DNA from 2 places in the Beduini sp. genome. Region 2 is predicted to be linked to the other one. Evidence: riboswitches for the same ligand, from Rfam matches in the RefSeq annotation. Region 2 holds a riboswitch; the other holds the start of a gene.
What was found. Region 2 has a riboswitch for lysine ahead of ACLRVU_RS10250 (ACT domain-containing protein). Riboswitches for the same ligand answer to the same signal wherever they lie in the genome.
Positions count from the first base shown of each region.

Region 1: linked by a shared signal. The riboswitch ahead of ACLRVU_RS05000 (YfcC family protein) and the one ahead of ACLRVU_RS10250 (ACT domain-containing protein) in region 2 are both predicted to bind lysine.

Region 1 is NZ_JBKTEM010000002.1:247,792-259,024, reverse strand. Features, by position in the region: gene glpK (glycerol kinase GlpK) at 1-374, shown strand, start outside; gene ACLRVU_RS05010 (DUF362 domain-containing protein) at 434-1,561, shown strand; gene ACLRVU_RS05005 (M20 family metallopeptidase) at 1,669-2,829, opposite strand; gene ACLRVU_RS05000 (YfcC family protein) at 2,840-4,228, opposite strand; lysine riboswitch at 4,300-4,473, opposite strand; gene ACLRVU_RS04995 (MATE family efflux transporter) at 4,549-5,910, opposite strand; gene rbr (rubrerythrin) at 6,096-6,638, shown strand; gene ACLRVU_RS04985 (hypothetical protein) at 6,889-8,145, shown strand; gene ACLRVU_RS04980 (ABC transporter ATP-binding protein) at 8,157-8,921, shown strand; gene ACLRVU_RS04975 (hypothetical protein) at 8,921-10,204, shown strand; gene ACLRVU_RS04970 (ABC transporter ATP-binding protein) at 10,205-10,978, shown strand; gene ACLRVU_RS04965 (alpha/beta hydrolase-fold protein) at 11,191-11,233, opposite strand, start outside.
Region 2 is NZ_JBKTEM010000006.1:94,340-105,572, forward strand. Features, by position in the region: gene ACLRVU_RS10215 (ABC transporter ATP-binding protein) at 1-388, opposite strand, end outside; gene ACLRVU_RS10220 (hypothetical protein) at 375-2,591, opposite strand; gene ACLRVU_RS10225 (hypothetical protein) at 2,640-3,002, opposite strand; gene ACLRVU_RS10230 (GNAT family N-acetyltransferase) at 3,249-3,722, opposite strand; gene lysA (diaminopimelate decarboxylase) at 3,757-5,073, opposite strand; gene dapB (4-hydroxy-tetrahydrodipicolinate reductase) at 5,091-5,834, opposite strand; gene dapA (4-hydroxy-tetrahydrodipicolinate synthase) at 5,836-6,729, opposite strand; gene ACLRVU_RS10250 (ACT domain-containing protein) at 6,742-7,206, opposite strand; lysine riboswitch at 7,283-7,456, opposite strand; gene ACLRVU_RS10255 (hypothetical protein) at 7,528-7,737, opposite strand; gene ACLRVU_RS10260 (WD40/YVTN/BNR-like repeat-containing protein) at 7,748-9,007, opposite strand; gene ACLRVU_RS10265 (ribonucleoside-diphosphate reductase subunit alpha) at 9,157-11,233, shown strand, end outside.

The DNA.
Region 1 (11,233 bases), on a different contig from region 2:
TCATTCGTGCAACATTGGAATCGTTAGCTTATCAAACCTCAGACGTTATTTCTGCTATGAAAGAAGATGCTGCCTTGCAGCTAAATGAATTGAAGGTCGATGGGGGCGCTTCTATGAATCAATTCCTGCTGCAGTTTCAAAGTGATATTTTAAATATCCCGGTTAAACCTGCCGTTATTCAAGAGACAACAGCATTGGGGGCAGCCTATTTAGCCGGTTTAGCCATTGGCTATTGGAAAGATCAAAATGAGATTTGTCAGCTTTGTCTTAGCGGAACCATCTATCAGCCCAAAATGGAAGAAAAAGAAAGGGCGGATAAATTGAAGCAGTGGGATAAAGCGATTCAAGCTACGATACTTTTTGGTGAAGAATAAAAATAAGTTAACACCTGAGCCTATTTTGGAGTATGATAAAGTTAATGGAGGAATAAATTATGGAAAAATCAAAGGTATATTATACAGACTTACGTGCTCGTCCGGGTACAAGTCTGCCGCAAAAGTTAGAGAAGTTAATTCGTAAAGCCGGAATCGGTGATATTGACTTTGACAAAAAGATGGTCGCTATCAAGATTCACTTCGGAGAACCGGGTAATCTTTCTTATTTAAGACCTAATTATGCCAAGGTGGTTGTGGATGTCGTTAAATCATTAGGTGGTTCACCATTCCTGACAGACTGCAACACATTGTATGTAGGGCGTAGAAAAAATGCGTTAGACCATCTTGAAGCAGCTTACGAAAATGGATTTTCTCCTTTTTCTACAGGATGTCATGTTATTATCGGAGATGGTTTAAAAGGAACCGATGATGTCGAAGTACCTGTCGAGGGCGGAGAATTAGTAAAGAACGCTAAAATAGGACGTGCTGTGATGGATGCCGATGTTTTTATTACCCTAAGTCATTTTAAGGGACACGAATTAACCGGTTTTGGCGGTTGTTTAAAGAATGTCGGAATGGGATGCGGAAGCCGTGCCGGAAAAATGGAACAGCATAATTCCGGGAAACCTACTGTCGATCACAGTAAATGTGTAGGCTGTCGTTTCTGTGCCAAAAATTGTGCACACGGAGCCATCAGTTTTGGGAAAGACCATAAAGCAACGATTGATCACAGTAAATGCGTGGGCTGCGGGCGCTGCTTAGGATCATGTAATTACGACGCTATTCACAATGATAATGACAGTGCCGTAGACGATTTAAGCAAAAAAATCGCAGAATATTCAAAAGCCGTATTAGACGGCAGACCAGCTTTCCACATCAATTTAGTCATTGATGTTTCCCCTTACTGTGACTGCCACGGAGAAAATGACTTGCCAATCATACCTGATGTGGGAATGTTTGCCAGCTTTGATCCGGTAGCTTTAGATCAGGCATGTGCTGATGCCTGCAATCGTATGGCACCGATTCAAGGAAGCTTGCTTGATGACAACACACATGTGGAAGGCTTCTGCGATCATCATGACCATTTCAAGAATACAACTCCTATTACCGATTGGAAAGTATGTTTGGAGCATGCTGAAAAACTTGGTTTAGGTCACCGTGAATATGAGATTGTTGAAGTAAAATAAAAAAAATCAATAGGTTCTATTGACGTAATAACCTCCTAACAGACAGTAAAAATAATTGAACTGTCTAAAGGAGGTTTTTATATCTTATCAAGAACTCATTGACTTTTTTATTTGATAATAGTTGGATCTAAATAGACTTGTAATGCGGTATACGCCATTGTCTTGACTGCAATCGCCAGAGTCTGGTAAGCCAGTGTCCCGCTGACACAGTTCAAGAAATCCTCATTATGTGCATAAGCAGGAGGATTCGCTCCCGTATTCAACTCAATATAGCAAGTCGGACATACATGAGAGACATTGCCAATATCACTTGATCCTGATGCATTCTCATCGTTTTCCACGAAATCTGTAACGCCTAAATCTTCCATTGTTGTTTTCGCTAAAGCTATCAAGCCTGGATGATTAATCAAATCATCATAAGAATTTTCAAAATGGCGATAAGTTAATTTAGCCCCTGTCATTAATTCAGCTCCTTTTGCACAATTAATGACTTTTTGCGTTAATTCATCCAGATATGCCCTTTTTTTAGCACGGATATAAAACTGGCATTGTGCTTTGTTAGGCACTGTATTGGCTGCCTGCCCGCCATTAGTAATTATCCCATGTACACGAGCATCGGGCTGCATATGCTGACGCAATGCATTGATCCCAGCATAAGTTAATTGTACGGCATCCAAAGCATTAATCCCACGTTCCGGATAAGCCGCCGCATGTGCAGCTACTCCTTCAAAATTAAATTCAATCGAATCAATCGCTAAGGTTACAACATTTAAATTATTTTCTGCTCCTAAGTGCATCTGAAAAGCCGCATCAATATCATCGAAGGCCCCACGATCAACTAAATCACATTTCCCCCCTGTTGTTTCTTCTGCCGGTGTTCCGATAAACACAATCGTTCCGTTAAAATGATCTTTTAGCTGACTTAACACTGCACACGCTCCATAAGTAGAAGCAGCAATCCAGTTATGTCCACAGGCATGAGCTGTCTGATCTCCAGATTCACCATATCCCGGCAGGGCATCATATTCCGCTAAAAAGGCGATCTTCGGTCCTTTTCCGCAATTCAACTCTGCCCTAAAGGCTGTTGGCAAATCTAAATAAGGATAGGTAACTTCAAAACCATATTGACTAATCTTATCCACAAGGTATTGAGAAGACATGTATTCTTCATTCCCTAATTCCGGATGCGCATAAATATAATCATTGACTTCTTTAAATTCTTCCAGTAATTCCTCTGTTTTCGTATATACACATTCTTTTAATTCCATATCGCTCCTCCTAACTAAAACCAATAAAAATCGCTAAGCAAAGCAGAAGAATCTCTGCTACTAACAATAACCCAAATAGCGGTGTAACAAACTTATACCATTTGTTTACCGGCATTCCCATGATTCCACACATCATAAAGACAGACGTTGGCCAGAAAATATTAGAGAATCCATCTCCAAATTGAAAAGCTAAGACTGCAATTTGACGATTCAGTCCCACCATTTCTCCTACCGGTGCTAAGATTGGCATAGTAATCAATGCCTGTCCCCCACCAGAAGGAATAAAGAAATTCAAGATGTTTTGTACAAACAACATACCTAATCCACTTAAATATCCGGTAAACTGCTGTAATCCGCTTGATAGCCAGTAAACGATCGTATCAATGATACAAGCATTTTCCAAGATGATCGGAACCGCTCTGCTTAATCCACAGATCAATGCCCCAAACATCATTTCTTTAGCGGCTTCAATAAAGTATTCAGCAATCTGACTAGGGGTAAATCCGGAAATAAACCCAGCCACTAACATCATAATAAAGAACAGTGCTGCGATCTCATCGATATACCATCCTAATTGGATCGTTCCATAAAGCAGCATCCCAATCGTCACGACAAACAATAAACAAGATAGTTTATGACGGAACGTAAAGCTCGTGTTCATCATCGTTTCTTTTGATCCGATTTCTTTGATTTCCATCTCTTCTCCATAAAGAATCGATTTTGTCGGATCATTTTTAACTTTCTTACCATAACGCCACACATAAATAATGGCAATACTCATAAATACCACAAAACATAGAATACGGAAACCTAAACCGGAAAATAATTCAACTCCGGCGACCTCTTGGGCAATCCCAATTGTAAAAGGATTGATCGTTGCTGCGGCAAATCCAACTGCTACCGCAATATAAACGATTGATCCCCCTAGAATCGCATCATAGCCTAAGGCAATCGCAATCGAAATAAAGATCGGTAATAACCCATATGTTTCCTCGAATAAACCCATCGTGCTTCCCAAAACACCAAAGGCAATCATACAGATCGGAATAATCAGTTCAATACGTGAGCCGACTTTACGCAAAGTGGCTCCTAATACAGCATCAAATGTTCCATTCTTCAACAGCATGTAAACAAAAGCATAGGCAAAAATAATGAAGAAAATAATCTGTCCGGCATCAATAAACCCTAACTGAATCGATACGAATATATCAAACAGACCAATCCCAATCTTAGGTATGTATTGAAATGAATCTGCAACAACAACTGTGTTCCCGAAATCATCGGTTACACGTGTAAATTGCCCCGCCGGTACGACATTCGCTAAAATGGCCGCTAAAATAACCATTCCGAAAATGATGACGTAGGTATGGGGCATTTTAAATTTTTTCTTTTTTTCCATAAGTCTCTCCTCAAAATAAAAATGTCTCTATACCACTTTGCGGCATAAAGACATTATAAAATCATCCTCAAGCGCCAAGTAGTGCTCCTTTATAGCGGCAGCTATAAAGACAGTGTCATACCTCTTAAATATGACCCCAGCAGTTATTTTGACATAACCACTTCGGCAGTAAATCCTTTCTATCTAATTCATCGGCTTTCGGCCTCCTTAGATATACTGATAAGTACTGCACCCCTATCGACTATGTAAGTCGAAACTAACTATAGCATAAATTGTATACATTTGTAAATAGTTTTACACTATAAACAAAAAAGCAGCCATTAAGCTGCTTTGGGATCAATTTCGACTAAATGCTTTTTATAGCAGCGTTTATACAAGTATAAACAGATGAATAAAGAGATAACTTCGGCAAAGGCAAACGATGCCCACAGCATAGTCATTCCAAAGAGTTTATTCAATATGTACGCTAATGGTAAAATAACTAATAACTGACGACATACTGACATGATTAAACTGTACATTCCTTCTCCTAATGCCTGGTATAAAGAAGATAAAACAATTCCTACCGCAGCTAATGGGAATGATAAAGATATAAAGCGCAATGCCGGTACTCCGATTCTAAGCATTTCTGAAGAAGCATTGAACATCATCAATAACTTATCCGGAATTGCTAAGAAGACTGCCATTCCAATCGTTAAGATAATCGCTGCATAAATCAGTGCATCTTTTACCGCAAGCAAGATACGATCTTTTTTCTTAGCTCCAAAGTTATAAGCACAGATTGGAATCAATCCATTGGTTAATCCAAACACCGGCATAAAGATGAAACTATTTAATTTAAAGTAAACCCCTAATACAGAAATAGCTGCCTGACTAGAAGCTAAGATGACATTTAATCCCATGGTCATAACGGAACCAATCGATTGCATAACAATACTCGGTGCCCCAACACGATAAATCTCACCAATTAAATAACCATTTAACTTAAAGTCTTTAATCGCGATACGCACTTCATGATTCTTTAAATGATTTAATAACAGCGATAACAGCATTGCGACGATCTGACCGATAACGGTTGCCATCGCTGCTCCGGCAATCCCAAACTTGGGTGTACCAAATAAACCAAAGATCATAATCGGATCTAAGATAATATTCGTAACAGCTCCAACCAGCTGTGTTACCATATTGTAAATGGTAATACCGGCTGACTGCATGATTCTTTCAGAAATAACCTGTAAAAAGATACCGAATGAGAAGATCGTACAGATACTGATATATTGTACTCCCATATCGATAACTACCGGATTATTTGAGAACGCTTCAAAATACATTCTTGAACCGAAAATTCCAAATAACGCAAAGACAAAGTAACTTAAAATCCCTAAAAGCAAGCCATGACTTGCCGCTAAGTTCGCTTCATCTTTTCTTTTTTGTCCTAATTTTCTTGAAATCAATGAATTTAAACCAACAGCCGTTCCGACAGCCACCGAAATCATAATCGATTGTACCGGGAAAGCAAGCGAGACCGCTGTTAAAGCATCTTCTCCTAATTGAGCAACGAAGATACTATCCACAATATTATACAATGCTTGAACAAGCATTGAGATCATAATCGGCAGAGACATTGAAATCAGTAATTTACTGACAGGCATATAGCCCATTTTATTTTCTTTTTCTTCCACTATATCACTCCTTTGTAACTATTCAATATTATCAATTCAAAAAGATATAGTCAATAGTTAATCGAAAAACATTTTTGTGTTTAAATTAATCTATAAAATAAATAGGAATAATTACTATTTAGATATTGACTTTTGTAATATTTAGGGATATGATAAATACAGAAAGAAATATTGGAGGTAATAAAATGAAAGATTTAAAAGGAACAAAAACAGAGGCAAACTTACAAACAGCATTTGCCGGAGAATCTCAGGCAAGAAATAAGTATACTTACTATTCAAGTAAAGCTAAAAAAGATGGTTATGTTCAAATCGCTAATATTTTTGAAGAAACTGCTAATAATGAAAAAGAACACGCTAAAATCTGGTTTAAATTACTTCATGGTGGTGCCGTTGCTGATACAATGACAAACTTAAAAGATGCTGCTGCCGGTGAAAACTACGAATGGACAGATATGTATGCTACTTTCGCAAAAGAAGCAAAAGAAGAAGGTTTTGATAAAATTGCTTTCTTATTTGAAGAAGTAGGTAAAATCGAAAAAGAACATGAAGAAAGATATTTAAAATTACTTAAAAACATTGAAGAAGGTGCCGTATTTGAAAAAGATGGTATCACAGTATGGAAATGCGGTAACTGCGGATATATCCATGTAGGAGAAAATGCTCCTGAGAAATGTCCGGTATGTGACCATCCAAAATCATATTTTGAAGTAAGATCACAGAACTATTAATTAGCTTAAATCACACCTTGAGTGTGATTTTTATTTTCTCTAACAGAAAATTGCTTCTTGATGTAACCGCTTTAAAAGTGTATGATAATGAAGTAACAGTAATTACATAAAGGAAATAAAATATTTTGAAAGCTCTATTTCCTGCTTTATTAGAGATAATGGTTATAAAAATTATTTTTATTCTTTTTAATTATTTTAATCTTGATGTAATTGCTTTTAAAGAGTATTATAAAAATAGGATGGTGATGACATGGGAACACTAAAGTTCTCCCTCAAGATGTTGCGATTAGACTTTAAAAAGTGCTTTTTTTATGGCCTTTCGTTAGTTTTATCGACATCAATTATTTTTGTATTTTTCAACTATATCGATAATATTTATTTAGGCAACAGTCTTTCTGAAAAAAGCGGTGCCAATCAAATATTAGCGTTATTTATTATTATCATTGCATGTGCAAATGCCTGCTTTGCTAACTCATTTTTTATTTCACGTAAAACAAATGAGATTGCGATTGCCTCAATGAGCGGTGCCAGTGTATTTGCGGTAGCTGGCTATCTTTTGGTTCAAAACTTTGTAATCATGGGGTTAAGTATTCCAATCGGGTTTGGTGTTGGCTATATTTTCAATCATTTCTTTAATTTATTTATCTATGCTTCATTAGATGTCGCAGCCAATACGTACTATGTCTCAATGCAAGGCTTAATTATGAGTACCATCGTAATTTTGACACAGATTATTGCATTGACATTAGTCAATTCCGGTTATGCTTACCGTACGGAAATCAAAACGTTATTAAATGAACAGGAATCGATGACAAAGAAATCAACGAAACCAATTAAGACACCTGTTATCTTTTATTGGATTCTCTATCTGATTCCAATCGTATTATTCTTTATCGTTGATCTTGATCCAATGATCTTTGTTGTTGTTTCCTGCATTGGCGTATTTGGTATCGTGGGATTATTGAAGGTAGGTCTTTCAAAGTTAATTATGTATAGACAAAAGAGCCATTTAACAAAATCAAATTCTTTGATTGCTTATGGGAATCTTTCCTATTCATTGAAATCTACGGGAATGCTGATGACGATTATTATTCTTTCGATTATCTTATTTATTGGCTTGATCATTATCAATGTCAATAGCCCAAAGGATCTATTTATCGTATTGCTCTCTTATGGCATTATTATCTTCTTAATGTCAACCAGTATTTTATACAAGATTATTTTAGAGACATCTACCCGATTAGGATTATATCAGTCACTTTTTAAATTAGGATATCTAAAGAAACAGTTAAAAGCGATCATGAGAAAAGAGATTGTGATGCTGTATGGGGTTATTCTTTTCTTCCCGACCAGCTATATTGTGATTATGTTAGGCCGCTTTGTTGCTGCCAAGGAAGTAGTATTGAGTTTTGCGATTGCCTTAGTTTTAGCCTATGTAATCCCGATCTGCATTACCGCATTCATTGCTTATTTAGTTTATAAACGTACGATTATTGCAAATATTTAAGGAGGAAAAATATGGATGAAGTATTGAAAGCAACCGGAGTCGAAAAGACTTATGGACTGCATACAAAACAACCGTTCAAAGCTTTAAAAGGGATTGACTTGACGATCAATGAAAATGATTTTATTTGTATTATGGGACCTTCCGGAAGTGGAAAATCAACTTTTATAAATGTTATCTCAACAATTGATAACCCTACTGGCGGTCGTGTCGTGATCGGAGGACAGGATGTCACTGACATGACAGAGGAACAATTAGGTCGCTTTAAATATGAAAACCTTGGCTTTATCTTTCAGGACTTCAACCTGATTGGCAGCCTGACTATTTCTGAAAATATTGCTGTGCCGCTTTCATTGTCTCATAAATCTAAACAAGAGATTATTCAAGATGTAGAAGCGGTCGCAAAAAAATTAGGAATCGACCATCTGCTGCATAAATATCCAGAAGAATGTTCCGGTGGACAAAGACAGCGTGCCGCTATTGCCAGAGCTTTAGTCAACCAGCCAAAACTTATTGTTGCAGATGAACCGACAGGTAACTTAGACAGTGAAAACTCACACGAAATTCTCAGACTGTTCAAGCAGTTAAACGACGAAGATGGTGTTACGATTTTGATGGTAACTCATGATTCCATGATTGCCAGCTTTTCTAAAAAACTCTTATTTATTAAAGATGGTGAGTTGGAAACAACTATTGAAAAACTAAATAAAACCCAAAAAGAATATTATTATGAAATCGTCGATGCAAATTCAAAAGAATCACAGGAATTATTTCAGTAATGGGTAAAGCTAAATTTGCTTTAAGGATGCTCAAACTAGAGTATCAAAAAACATTCTTTTATGGGCTGTCACTCATTTGTTCTTCTGCTGTGATTTTCTTATTCTTTAATTATATGGATAATCATATTATTGGAAATGAAATTAGTACCGGAATGGGATTTAGTAACTTACTTTCTCTTGCCATTATGCTGATTGCTTCGGCTACAGCCTGTTTTGCCAATGGCTTCTTCCTTTCTAAAAAGAACGAAGAAATAGGGATTTATACGATGTCCGGAGCCGGTGTTGGTGGTGTCAGTATTTATCTGATTGTTCAAAACTTTGCGATCATCCTCGCCGCCATTCCGTTAGGTTTTTTGATCGGTTATCTAGCGAATCCGATCTTGAATCAGATTGTTTACAGCAGTCTTCATATTACCGGTAACCTTTGGCATATTTCTACTCAAGCGATTGTCATGTCAATCATTACGTTATTAACTCAAACGGCTGCCTTGACTGTTGTTAATGCAGGATATGCGTATCGTCATGACATCCTTCAATTATTACATTTTAATAATACAATGAAAGCAGAAGCCCCCGCTTCTTCCATCCGTATGCCGATTATTGTCTACTGGATAACGGCACTCATTCCGTTATATGTCTTTTTTCAAGTCCCTGTAGCCAGTAATGATACAATGGTCTTTCTCATTGTTTCTTGTATAGGACTTTATGGAATTTCCGGTTTGTTCAAGCGTGGACTTCCACAGTTATTTGAATTCCTGCAACGTCACTTTAATATGAATCATAAGATTCGTCTGATTGGTTTTGGGAATCTCTCTTACTCAATCGCCAGAACGGCAACCTTGATTAAAATTATCATTGTCGCTATCATCTGTATGATCTGTTTATGTATTACGTATCATGATGATCCCAGCAACAGTACCTTGATTTACTTTTCTTATGGGGTAATCATTTTCCTAATGACCTTCTGTATCGTATATCGTGTCATTGTGGAGAATTCATCGAATGGACCCTTGTTTGAATCTTTATATAAACTGGGATTTGTTCGTAAAGATTTAAAAAGAATCATGCGTTTTGAAACATTAGGGCTTTACGGCATTATCTTGTTTATTCCAACTTTATATATCGGTATCATTCTCTTTATTTATATTCAGCATGGTTTGCTTCCGATAGCGATCGCTGTTAATCTTGTCTTAGCCTATCTGATTCCAATCGTACTGGTTGGACTCATCACATATCAAAATTATAAAAAAGTTATTTTTAATTATATTGAAGGAGGACACTAAATGGAAACAAATTCTGTACTTACCGCTAAAGGTGTCAAAAAAATTTACGGTCAGTTTGATGATCAGAAAGTTGAAGCCTTAAAAGGAATTGATTTGAATATGGTGGAAGGAGAATTCGTCTGTATCATGGGACCTTCCGGAAGTGGAAAGTCTACTTTGTTGAACGTTTTATCGACAATAGATCTTCCTTCAAAAGGATTTGTTCATATTAACGGAACCAATGTTGTCAGCATGACAGAATACGAATTAGGACAATTTCGTTATAAAAACTTAGGCTTTATTTTTCAGGAATTTCATTTAATTGAGAGTTTAACGATCTTAGATAATATTGGCGTACCTCTCTCATTAGCGAATGTAAATAAAGATGAGATTAAAACCCGTGTGACAGATATTGCAAAACAGTTGAATATCGATATGACCTTAGAAAAACATCCGAGCGAATGTTCCGGAGGACAAAGACAGAGAGTGGCGATTGCCAGAGCTTTAGTCACTAACCCTCGTTTAATTGTTGCCGATGAACCAACCGGAAACTTAGATAGTCAGAATTCACATGAATTACTTTCTATTTTCCGTCGTTTAAACAAGGAACAAGGAGTTACAATTTTGATGGTAACTCATGATGCAACGATCGCAAGTTATTCAACCAAAATGCTTCGAATTAAGGATGGATTAATCGAAACCGAATTAGAAGCCGATGGTATGAGCCAAAAAGAATACTTCTATAAAATTGTTGAAGCAAATTCACAAGAATCACAATTAGAATTTATGGATTAAGAGCTGTAACGAAAAGATAGGTAGTTAGCTATCTGAGCGTTCAGCTCTTTTTTTATGTGATGGACTTAAAATCTATTTCTTATATTTAGGAATCTTTATATAGGCGCTGTGACTTTATTTTACAATAAAAAAACCTACCTCTATCGATGAATGAATTTATATAACTTCATTTATCCACTTTGGTAGGAGCGTATTACACAATTCTTAAAACATTATACTTTTTTCTTTTTAGTTAAAGCAAATATACCTGCTATC
Region 2 (11,233 bases):
CAATCCCTACTTTTTCTAAAGCAATTTGAATCTCAGATAACTTTTCACTTTTACTTAAATTCTTAAACTCTAAGCCAATTAATAGATTATTTAATATACTATCATCATCAATTAACGCAAAATTTTGAAATAGATAATTAATATGATTGCGGATCATTTCAGTTGCTAGTTTTGAATTAGGTTTAATATTGAGATGATCATAAAAATAGTAATCGCCTTCATCATACTCTTCTATTAACCCGATAATATTCAGCAAAGTCGTTTTACCGCTACCACTTCTTCCAGTAATAGCGATCATTTCCCCTTCATTAATCCTTAAATCAAAAGTATTTAAAATAATATGCTCCTTATACTTTTTTGTTAAATTTCTGATATTAATTATTTCCATAATAATCTCCCTTAATCAACGAATTCAATGAACGTTTTTCAACCATTTTAATATTAAAGATTAAAAAGCATATATCTATTGCAATCATTGGAATAAAAAATAAATAAACAAGTGGATTTCCTGTTATATTATGAAATTGATCCATCATGGTTGGTGTTAAATAATTGTATACAGTCATTAAATAGGCTATAGAAAGCATAATATCAATAATAATGTATTTTACAATATAAGATTTCATAGACCGAACCAAACTGAAACCATTTAATTTCTTTATGCCAATCGTTTTTAAATTGTTTTTAATGTATAGCTTTACCGATTGTACAGTGATCATAACATAAATAATAAGGACTAATATTAAAATAGGTATATTGAATCTCAACGTTATATTAATCATTTCAATTTGATCCATAAATGGCTGTGATAAATTTTCAACTTTCATACCAATCGATTGATTAAATATTTCTTTTAGTTCGTTGTTCACTTCTTCTATAGTCCGGTTGTTGAGAGGAATTTTTAATCGAGAATTGATATCTGTAGCCAAAATATCTCCAACTTCAATGTCAAGCATATTTTCTATTGTTATGATATTAAATATCGGTGAATAAATATTATATTTGCCATCATCATTCATATCCATATTGAAAGAAAAAAACTTATTGTTCTTTGTATCATCATACACAACAAACTTTAATTCATAAATGTCAGGAATCTGATTATAACCTATCATATAAACCTTCAAGATATATTCATAATTATTTTTGTCCACTTTTGAATTAGGTAGCAAAATAACACGTTGATTACTTATCCTATTTACAATAATATCATTTCCGTGCATATCTTTTAATCCTAACGTATTAAGATAATTAATATTAATCGTTGATAAATTGAAATCTATATTTGGATTAAATTCCTCAACTTCGATGCCATCACTTTCACTGATATCTAAAATATTTTTTCCATTTATACCTAAATTTTGTGTTTGATAATGCGTATTATAAACATAGAAGCATCCTTGATCAAAAAGAGTTTTTTGAGCTTTTTTTAAGTATTCTATATTATCTGAGTTTGTTAATACCAAAGGATTGTTTACTTTTAAATTTATAGGAACAGCAAAATCTTGATAATCAATCCATGAAGCAATCACTTCTTTGAAATTTTGAACCCGACTTATATTACTAAAAAGAATTGCACTAAATATAAAGCAACAAACTAAAATGATTATTCTTAAAAATTTATTTAATTTTTCTATTAATGTTTTACCATAATTTCCTTTTAATACTTCAGATAATGTAAATCTAGATACAATAAAATAACTAATTGAAGAAAGAATAAGCACTAAAGTATATAGTAAAAAAATATTCTTTAGCATTTCTATCCAAAAAGTAACATTAGTATTTTTAATCACTAAAAACATTATACCTAATTCAAGCCATGTCGTAATTAGAACTGTCTTATAGATGGGTTCTAACAATTTTTGGAAGATATAAGATTTATCATAGCCCATCAACTTTAACACACCAATTCTTTTTGAATCCCAGCAAGTATTATAAAATACAATAATAGTAAAACAAAATAAACTTATAATAATAATTACTGTTATCATGCTATTTAAACTATTAGTATTATTAATATGTACGGGGGTTGAGATGATATCTTCCTCATTTATTCCTAATTGTTTAGTTAATTCAGTAAAAAATAGTTTTGCATTACTTATATCTTTAAAACGAACTTGAAGATTATTATTTAAACTAAACATGTTTAAATAATAATCCATGGTTCCCACAACAACATGATTATCATTAAAAACATCCTTAATTTGTCCAATTTGTCTATTATCTTCGTTGCTTGATGTTGAAACATAGGCTTCTTTTCCCATATCGGTTATAGTTATATCATTTCCTATAATTTGATAGGGATGGTATTCATCATAAGTTAAATAAACACCTACATATTTTTTTGTTACTCCTTCTGTTACAGTTGTGTTCTTATAAAGATTAGCTGAATACTTTTGTGCTAATGGCTTAACTATTTCATACAGCATTTCATCATCAATTTTAATTTTATCACTAATATTCAAAGTAATGGTATTATCTAAAAATAGTTCATCCCATTTATGGCTGTCATTATACTTAAACATAATAGTAAAACATCCCATACATATGCTTATTATTATAAATATAATAACCATTAGTTTATTTTTCATAATCCACCTCATAAAAAATAAATTTGAGACGTCTCTCAAATTTATTTATTAAAATGTTCCAATCATTGCTGTTCCTAACGCACTTGTAGTACCATTCGGCGTTTGTGCATAAGCAGTCTGCCCTGAAGCAACTCTTCCACTATATTTCGATAAGTCTCCTAAAAATGCAAAGGATTCATGTGAATAATTCGCATTAAAATAATTACTATAAGTATACGCATAAAATAACGCATTTCTATTTCCATAAGTCCAATAATAACCCGAACCCTCTTGGGTATATCCTTCATCATTTAATCCTTGTGCTGCATTATTTTGTCCTGGACCAAAACCATTTGCGTTAACTTGATTTCCTTGCATTAATAAGCCACATATCATTGCACACATAATTAAACCCACAAAATATTTTTTCATTTTTTATTCCTCCTTTTTTTGAAATAACATGTCTTTTCTATTCCAAAATTAGCATAATTTAACTTAATTCGCAAGCGCTTTCATTCTTAATGCAACAAATATAGTACAAATAGCTTTATTATCAATAAAAATCAATGATGTAAAACAATAAAACAAATTATTGAAACTAACGGAGAATGTCTTCTTAAAAAAGATAAATAAAAAAAAACCACAAGTGAGTCATAATGATTTACTTGTGGTTTTACTTTATTTGTTTAATTGATAATCAACGATTGTCATCTGGTCATTTATTTTAATAGGCGCTGTTTCTAAAACTCGCTTAAATCCTAACTTTTCATAAAAATAAATATTTCGTTCTTCTTCTAAGATTGTTGAAAGCTTCCAAGTATGTACAAAGGTATATTGCTTTTGTAATTCAATCATGACATTTGTTCCTAAATGCTGATCTCTAAATTCAGGGAGAATACCAAAATCATCAATTTTATATACCTTTTCTTGTTCTTTTTTTAATTTGATAATCCCAATTACTGTATCATTATTTTTAATAAAATAAATAGTTGAATTTAGATCTTCAATATATCTTTTGATAGAAGCAGCACTTTCATTAGTAGGATTAATTGTGTCATCATGGTATCGGTCTAAGAATTCAATAAAACATTGAGTTTGTACTGAGATAACTTTATAAACATCATTTACAGTTGCTTTTATAAATGTAATCATTATTTCCTCCTAAAATAAAACTCCCGTTTGGGAGTTAATCAACATCATAGGCAGTTAGATCATCAAATGTCTGTCTTCGTATAACTAAACGATCCTGCCCTTCATAAGTAAAGACGACAGCCGGCTTTGGCAGCTGATTATAGTTATTGCTCATTGAATAATGATAAGCTCCTGTAGAGAAAACCGCTAAAATATCTCCAGCCACTGGTGAAGGCAAATCAATACTTTGAATGAGAATATCACCTGATTCACAATTTTTACCGGCTACACAAACCGTTTCAACTGGTTCCTCACTGGCTTTATTTGCGATCAATGCTTCATACTTTGCCTGATATAAAGCTGAACGGATATTATCAGTCATTCCGCCATCAACGCTGATATATTTTTTTATTCCTGGTATTTCTTTTGAAGAACCTACTTCATAGAGTGTAATTCCGGCATTTCCAACTACAAAACGTCCCGGTTCAATTAAAACCATTGGTCTCTGCCAACCTTTATCTTCAAATCCTTTAGTGATGATCGCCATAATCTTTTCAGTAATCAATTCAAAATCCAATGGAGTATCTTCCTTTGTGTAGGCAATTCCATAACCGCCACCGGCATTTAATTTAGTAATAACAATTCCAAAACGATCATGAATTTCATAAGCAAATTCTACGAATTTATGCATCGCTTCCTCATACTTCGTAATGTCAAATACTTGTGATCCGATATGGCAGTGTATTCCTTCAAATCGAATATGTTCAGCTGATAAGATCTGCTGGATTGCTTCTAAATAGGTACCATCATGAGATGAAAAACCAAATTTTGTATCATCTGCCGCAGTTTGGATATATTTATGTCCGCCAGCCGCAACACCCGGTACAACACGAATTGTAGCATTGATTGTTTTTCCTAACTGACAGGCAATTTCTTCAACCAATTCAATCTCATGAAAATTATCAATGACAAAGTTTTCTACTCCATTAGAAACAGCGTATTCAATCTCACTTTTCAACTTATTATTTCCGTGGAAATATATTTTTTTAGGATCAAAATCAGCTTTTAAAGCTATTGATATTTCCCCCGCAGATACACAATCAATACCGATTCCATATTCTTTAGCGAGTTTATAAATTGCCACACAACTAAATGATTTTGATGCAAATAATGGCAATGTATTTTCAAATTTATCAATCATTTTTGTTTTTAAAAGGTTCATCTGTTCACGAATGTGTCCTTCTGACATCACATACAGCGGAGTACCGTATTTCTTAACTAAATCTAAGCTTGAAACACCATCAATATATAATGTATTATCATGAATCGTGGCATATTTTGTTTGAATGATTTCCTGTGTCTTAATATCCATTACCATAATCTATCCTATTAATATAACGTTTTTAACGTATATAATCCTTTCTCTTTGGTTTCTAATAACTGTGCCGCATGAATCGCTCCAAGTACAAAGACTTCTTTCGATAGAGCCGTATGTTTAACTTCAACAATTTCATCATTTCCGGCAAACATAATTTCATGTTCTCCAAAAATGGTTCCGCCTCTTAGCGCCTGAATCCCAATTTCATTTTTTTCTCTGCGCTTAGAAATGCTGCTGCGATCATAAACAGGATGCAGATGTTCAATCTCTTCATCCATTACTTCGTAAAGTAATTTTGCTGTTCCGCTTGGAGCATCTATTTTTTTATTATGGTGCTTTTCCACAATTTCAATATCAAAGCCGTTTTCATAAAATTCTTTTGCCACTGCTCTTAATATTTTGGTAACCATCTGCATTCCAAATGAAGTGTTATAGGATTGAAAGATAGGAATCTGATGAGAAGCCTCTTCAATCTTATTTAACTGTTCATTCGTAAATCCGGTTGTCGCTAAAACCAGTTTTGTATTATTTTTTAATGCATAAGCTAAGATATCGTCTAAATTATTGGGATGTGAAAAATCAATAATGACATCTGCTTTTTCTGTGCATTCTGCTAACTTGGTATACATTGGATCATCGATTTTCTGATCAAATTCGTAAGAGACAACGCCGATCATATCAAATGCTTCATTATTTTTAATGGCATGGTAAATTTTCTTTCCCATTAAGCCAAATCCATAAACGATTGTTTTCATCTTAATACCCCTTGCTTTCAAAAATTTCCATCGCAATAAACAATTTTTCCTGATTTTCTTTAGTTGTTGGAATCAGAGGCATTCTTAAATGATCACTGCATATTCCCTGATGTGCTAAAGCTGACTTCACACAAATAGGATTGACATCTAAGAATAAGCCTAAACATACATCATGAAGATCATAGCTTAATTGCTGTGCCTTAGCATTTTCACCAGCTAAAGCTAATTCGCATAACTGCTGGCATTCTTTTGGATACACATTGCTTAATACTGAAATAACACCTTTTCCTCCAGCGGCAATCATTGGTAAAATCAAACCATCTTCACCTGACCATACATCAAAATCAAGATCTTTTACTTTAGAAAGAAGTTCCATTGTATACGCCATGTTTCCTGTAGCATCTTTCATACCAATGATCATCGGATGTTGTGCTAACTGCAAAGCTGTATCCACATTAATCATTAAGCCTGTTCTCCCAGGTATATTATATAAAATAATTGGCAGTCCGATATTATCCGCTAAATAGGTAAAATGCTGAATCAATCCCTGTTGACTGGTTTTATTATAATAAGGCGTTACAATCAGACAGGCGTCTGCTCCCATTTCTTTCGCTATTTTAGACTCTCTTAAAGCATGCATTGTATCATTGCTTCCGGTTCCGGCAATAACCGGTATTTTTTTATTTGCCAGTTCTACGGTGATTCTTAATAACTCATGTTCTTCATCTACAGTTAAAGTAGAAGCTTCAGCAGTTGTCCCATTAACCAATAATGCCTGAACATTATTATCAATCATCTTGTTTACTAAAGTGCGAAACGCTTCATAATCTACTGATCCATCTTCATGAAATGGTGTAACTAAGGCAACGGCACTGCCCACAAATAATTCTTTCATCTATATATCTCCTTATAATTGATATTCTTTTTTTATTGCTTCTACAATAACATTCAAATCTTTTTTATTTACTAAAAAATCAATACTTGTCAGTGAAGTTGATACTTGCAGGATATGAATATTCGCTTCAGCAAAGATATTGAATACATTTGCAGCGACACCCGGTGTATTACGCATTCCTTCCCCTTCAACCAATACCTTAGAAACCATACGATCTTGAGTAATTACAATTTGTTTATATTTATCTCTGATTAATTCTAATGCTTCATCTAATGCTTTTTGTGAATCCTGATCACAAGTGATCTGTAAGTTTACTTCATCTTCCAGCATAATTTGGCTGATCATATCAATATCTACGTTTTTTGAAGCAATAATATTAAAGATATCGGCAATAAACATAGAATTTTTATGTACTTTTCCTAATTTTACTTGAATGATGTCTTCTAACACTGTAATTTTACTTATTGCTTTTTCCATCATGGAATCCTCCTTTTTTCCTCCCAATTAAAAATGTCGCATGTGTTTCATTGCGACAAGATGATAGACCATATTGACCAATGATAGCACAACATTATCAAATATAGGATAATGACAGTCTTACAGATATTCTCTGTAATCCCAGAAATCAGATTCATGCAATAATCTGCTTCTTCGGCAATGGCTCCTACGCTTATTCTGTTTGCACCCACTAATAAGTTTAATAACACAATGCACCTCTATCAATTTTTTTCAATATAGCACACATTCCCTAAAATAACAATATGTTTCCTGATATATCTTTCGATTTTCTATAAAATATTAGATTTGTTTTCTGTTTTTAAAATAATGATAAATATCATTTCCAAACCATACTATAAAATAGAGACATAAGACACAAAAACCGATCAAGGCAAAGCGAATACCTAAATGAATATCACGATAAACAAAAGCCAGTGTAAATGAACTGGTGAAGAAAAATCCAAAAACTACCGCTAAAAGAGTGAGTATAATTCTTTTTATTGTTTCCATTGTATTCCTCCTAACCGGCTAAAGCAGGGCGATCATCCACTTCTTCTAAAAACGTAAAATGAATTCCGTCATTGCTTATATAATGGGCACTGTTATAGCCATAGTCGCCATTTTCACCTTGACCGACAATAAGATGTATCTGTCCATCTTCTTTATAGATACGATCTACCTGAATATATGGGGTTATACTATCTCCCATAAAAGATATTTCTTTTAATTCAAATGTTATAGGGGTAAAGGTTTGTCCGCCGTCTTCCGTTCGATAGAAAGAAAGATTATCTCGGCTATCATTATTACGATAAGCGACATATCCAATATCATCATCACTAAAGAAAGCATAGGTCATTACTCGCTGCTCAGGATCCTGATAATTAACAGATTCAAAATGAATACCATCTGTGCTTTTCATTAAGCTGTGACTTTCTGCTGACATTGCTTTATCCGTAGAAAATAAAACATAAAATTGATTGTCTGTCTTTGATAAAAAACGTGCTCTTAGATAATAGTGTTCGTTTGAAGCAATGGTGGTTGTCTCCCAGCTTTTACCTTGATCGTGAGAATAGATGAGATTTAAGCTTCCTTTATCAACATATAAGAAAGCAGTATAGTCCTCTTTAATTATATAGCTGCCTTCAGGAACTGTTTCACCATAGGAATAATTCGGATCATAGGTTACTTTTTCATAATCTATCGGTACTTCAGTAAAGTTGTCCCCATGATCGTAGGTAACCCATAGTTTATGATCCAAAATCGTATAATCACAATCCTTTTCAATCGCATATTGTGTTGGCTTTTTGCCTTCTGTCATAATGTTTGGATCTGTTTGAATCTGATAATTGACTGGGCGCATTTCTTCTTTTGCTTGATAACCTTTTGCCGTCTTTTCAAATTTTAATACAACTTGCTGTTTATACCAGCCGTCATCACTTTGCATTAATCCGCCATGATTAAAGATCAGCTGCTCATTACTAGAAAATGGCAAATAGGCATAGTCAACTTGAACATAACCGTTTTTCTGATCTAAAAGCTCAATATTATCAATGCGTGCTTCTTTTATCTTGTATGAAAAAGGAGTCAGCCAATCTTTGAACTGTTCCGTATATTGATCAAACCAAAGTCCGGCAATATTCTCTAACCGATCCTCTGTTGTTTTTACTTCAATCGCTGTTTTTTCAGTGGCTTTAAATGTTTGCCACTTGTATTGAATAAAACCAAATGTTAATAATGTAATTAAGGTTATAAATATAAATGCTGATTTTATATTCTTCATAAAGAATCCTCTTTTCAATTTCATTCATTATATTACATTTTCACTTTGAATAAAATATGAACTGTTTATTAGTTCATATCATTTGTCTATATATTTCAAACATGGTAAAGTTAAAATAAACTAACAACAATAAGGGAGACTTTGACATTATGAACATGACCACATTACTAGAAAACTATTTACAAAAAACAATCGAGCCAAACTTATTTGAGCATTGCCAGAATATTTTTGATTTAGATCAATTGGAAGACTATTTAACTTTACAGCAGAATATTATTAATAAGTTTACAGGTTATTCTTTATCCGGATCATGTTTATCTGTCATCAAAGAAATAACATTGCGCTATAATGAAGATATTTATTCTATCGAACATCTGTATGATAAATTTGAAAGCTTTGTCAGCAAGACAGCTGCTCCTGAACAGGTTTTAGATATGCTGATTAAATCGGCTGTTGAATTAATAAGTCAGGAAGCTCCTCAATGGGAATTTATTGCTTCTTATCTGTTAGCTTTAAAACTGGATCAGCAAATCAAAGAGAATACAAAACAATATCACATTCACGATCTTTACAGCAAGATTGAAAAATTAACCCAGATTGGTTTATATGGGGAATATTTATTAGAGAATTACAGTAAGGAAGAGGTTCAGATATTGGAAAGTTATCTGAAACCGGAACGTACGCATCTGTTAACTTACAGCGGACTGGAACTATTGAGTAAACGTTATTTGATCGCCGACCATCAGCATCACGTATTAGAGAATGTGCAGGAAATGTTTATGATCATTGCAATGCATATTGGAATGAATGAAAAAGATCGTCTGCCTTTTATCATGGATTTTTATGATCTGTTAAGTCAATTAAAAATAACGATGGCAACCCCTACCTTAGCCAATGCTAGAAAGCCATTGCATCAGCTATCTTCATGTTTTATTGATACAGTGCCAGATTCCTTGACCGGTATTTACAAAAGTATTGATAATTTTGCTCAAATCTCTAAGTATGGTGGCGGAATGGGAATGTATTTTGGCAAAGTCAGAGCTATAGGTTCTGACATTCGTGGTTTTTCCGGTTGTGCCGGAGGAGTTATTCGCTGGCTGAAATTAGTAAATGATACCGCAGTTGCAGTCGATCAATTAGGTGTACGCCAAGGAGCCGCTGCTGTCTATTTGGATGCTTGGCATAAAGATCTTCCTGAGTTTTTGCAAATACGTACGAACAATGGGGATGATCGATTAAAGGCTCATGATATCTTCCCAGCCGTATGCTATCCTGATTTGTTTTGGAAAATGGCAAAAGAGGATTTAAATCAAACTTGGTATCTCATGTGCCCACATGAAATACTGATGCAAAAAGGATATGCCTTAGAAGATTATTATGGTCAAGAATGGGAAAAGCGTTATTTCGATTGCATTCACGATCCGAAGATTTCTAAAAGAGAAATTTTATTGAAAGATCTTGTTCGACTTATTTTGAAGTCTGCAGTAGAAACCGGAACACCCTTTACTTTTAATCGTGATACAGTAAATCACTTTAACCCTAATGCTCATCAGGGAATCATTTACTGCTCAAACCTTTGTACCGAGATTGCACAAAATATGTCTGAAACACATTTTTATGAAAAGGAAACAATGGTCGTTGATGGAGAAGCGATAATTGTTGAAAAGAGTAAACCGGGGGATTTTGTAGTATGTAATCTTGCTTCTTTATCTTTAGGACATCTCAATATTCAAAATGATCGTGAGTTGCAAAAGACAATCTATACAACAATTCGTGCCCTAGATAATGTCATTGATTTAAATTTTTATCCCATTCCTAATGCCAAGATTACCAATCAAAAATACCGTGCGATTGGTTTAGGGGTAAGTGGTTATCATCATCTTTTAGCAAAACAGCATATTGCCTTTGAATCTGAAGATCATTTAACCTTCAGTGATCAGTTATTTGAAAAGATCAATTATTATGCGATTGAAGCCAGCTTATTATTAGCTAAAGAGAAGGGGGCTTATTCTTTATTCAAAGGTTCTGACTGGGATAATGGAAACTACTTTTTAAAACGTCAGTATACAACACAAAAGTGGAAACTATTACAGGCACAAGTACATCAGTATGGATTAAGAAACGGATATTTATTAGCGATTGCTCCAACCAGTTCTACTTCAATTATCTCCGGTACAACAGCTGCCGTAGATCCTATTATGAAACGCTTCTTCCTAGAAGAAAAGA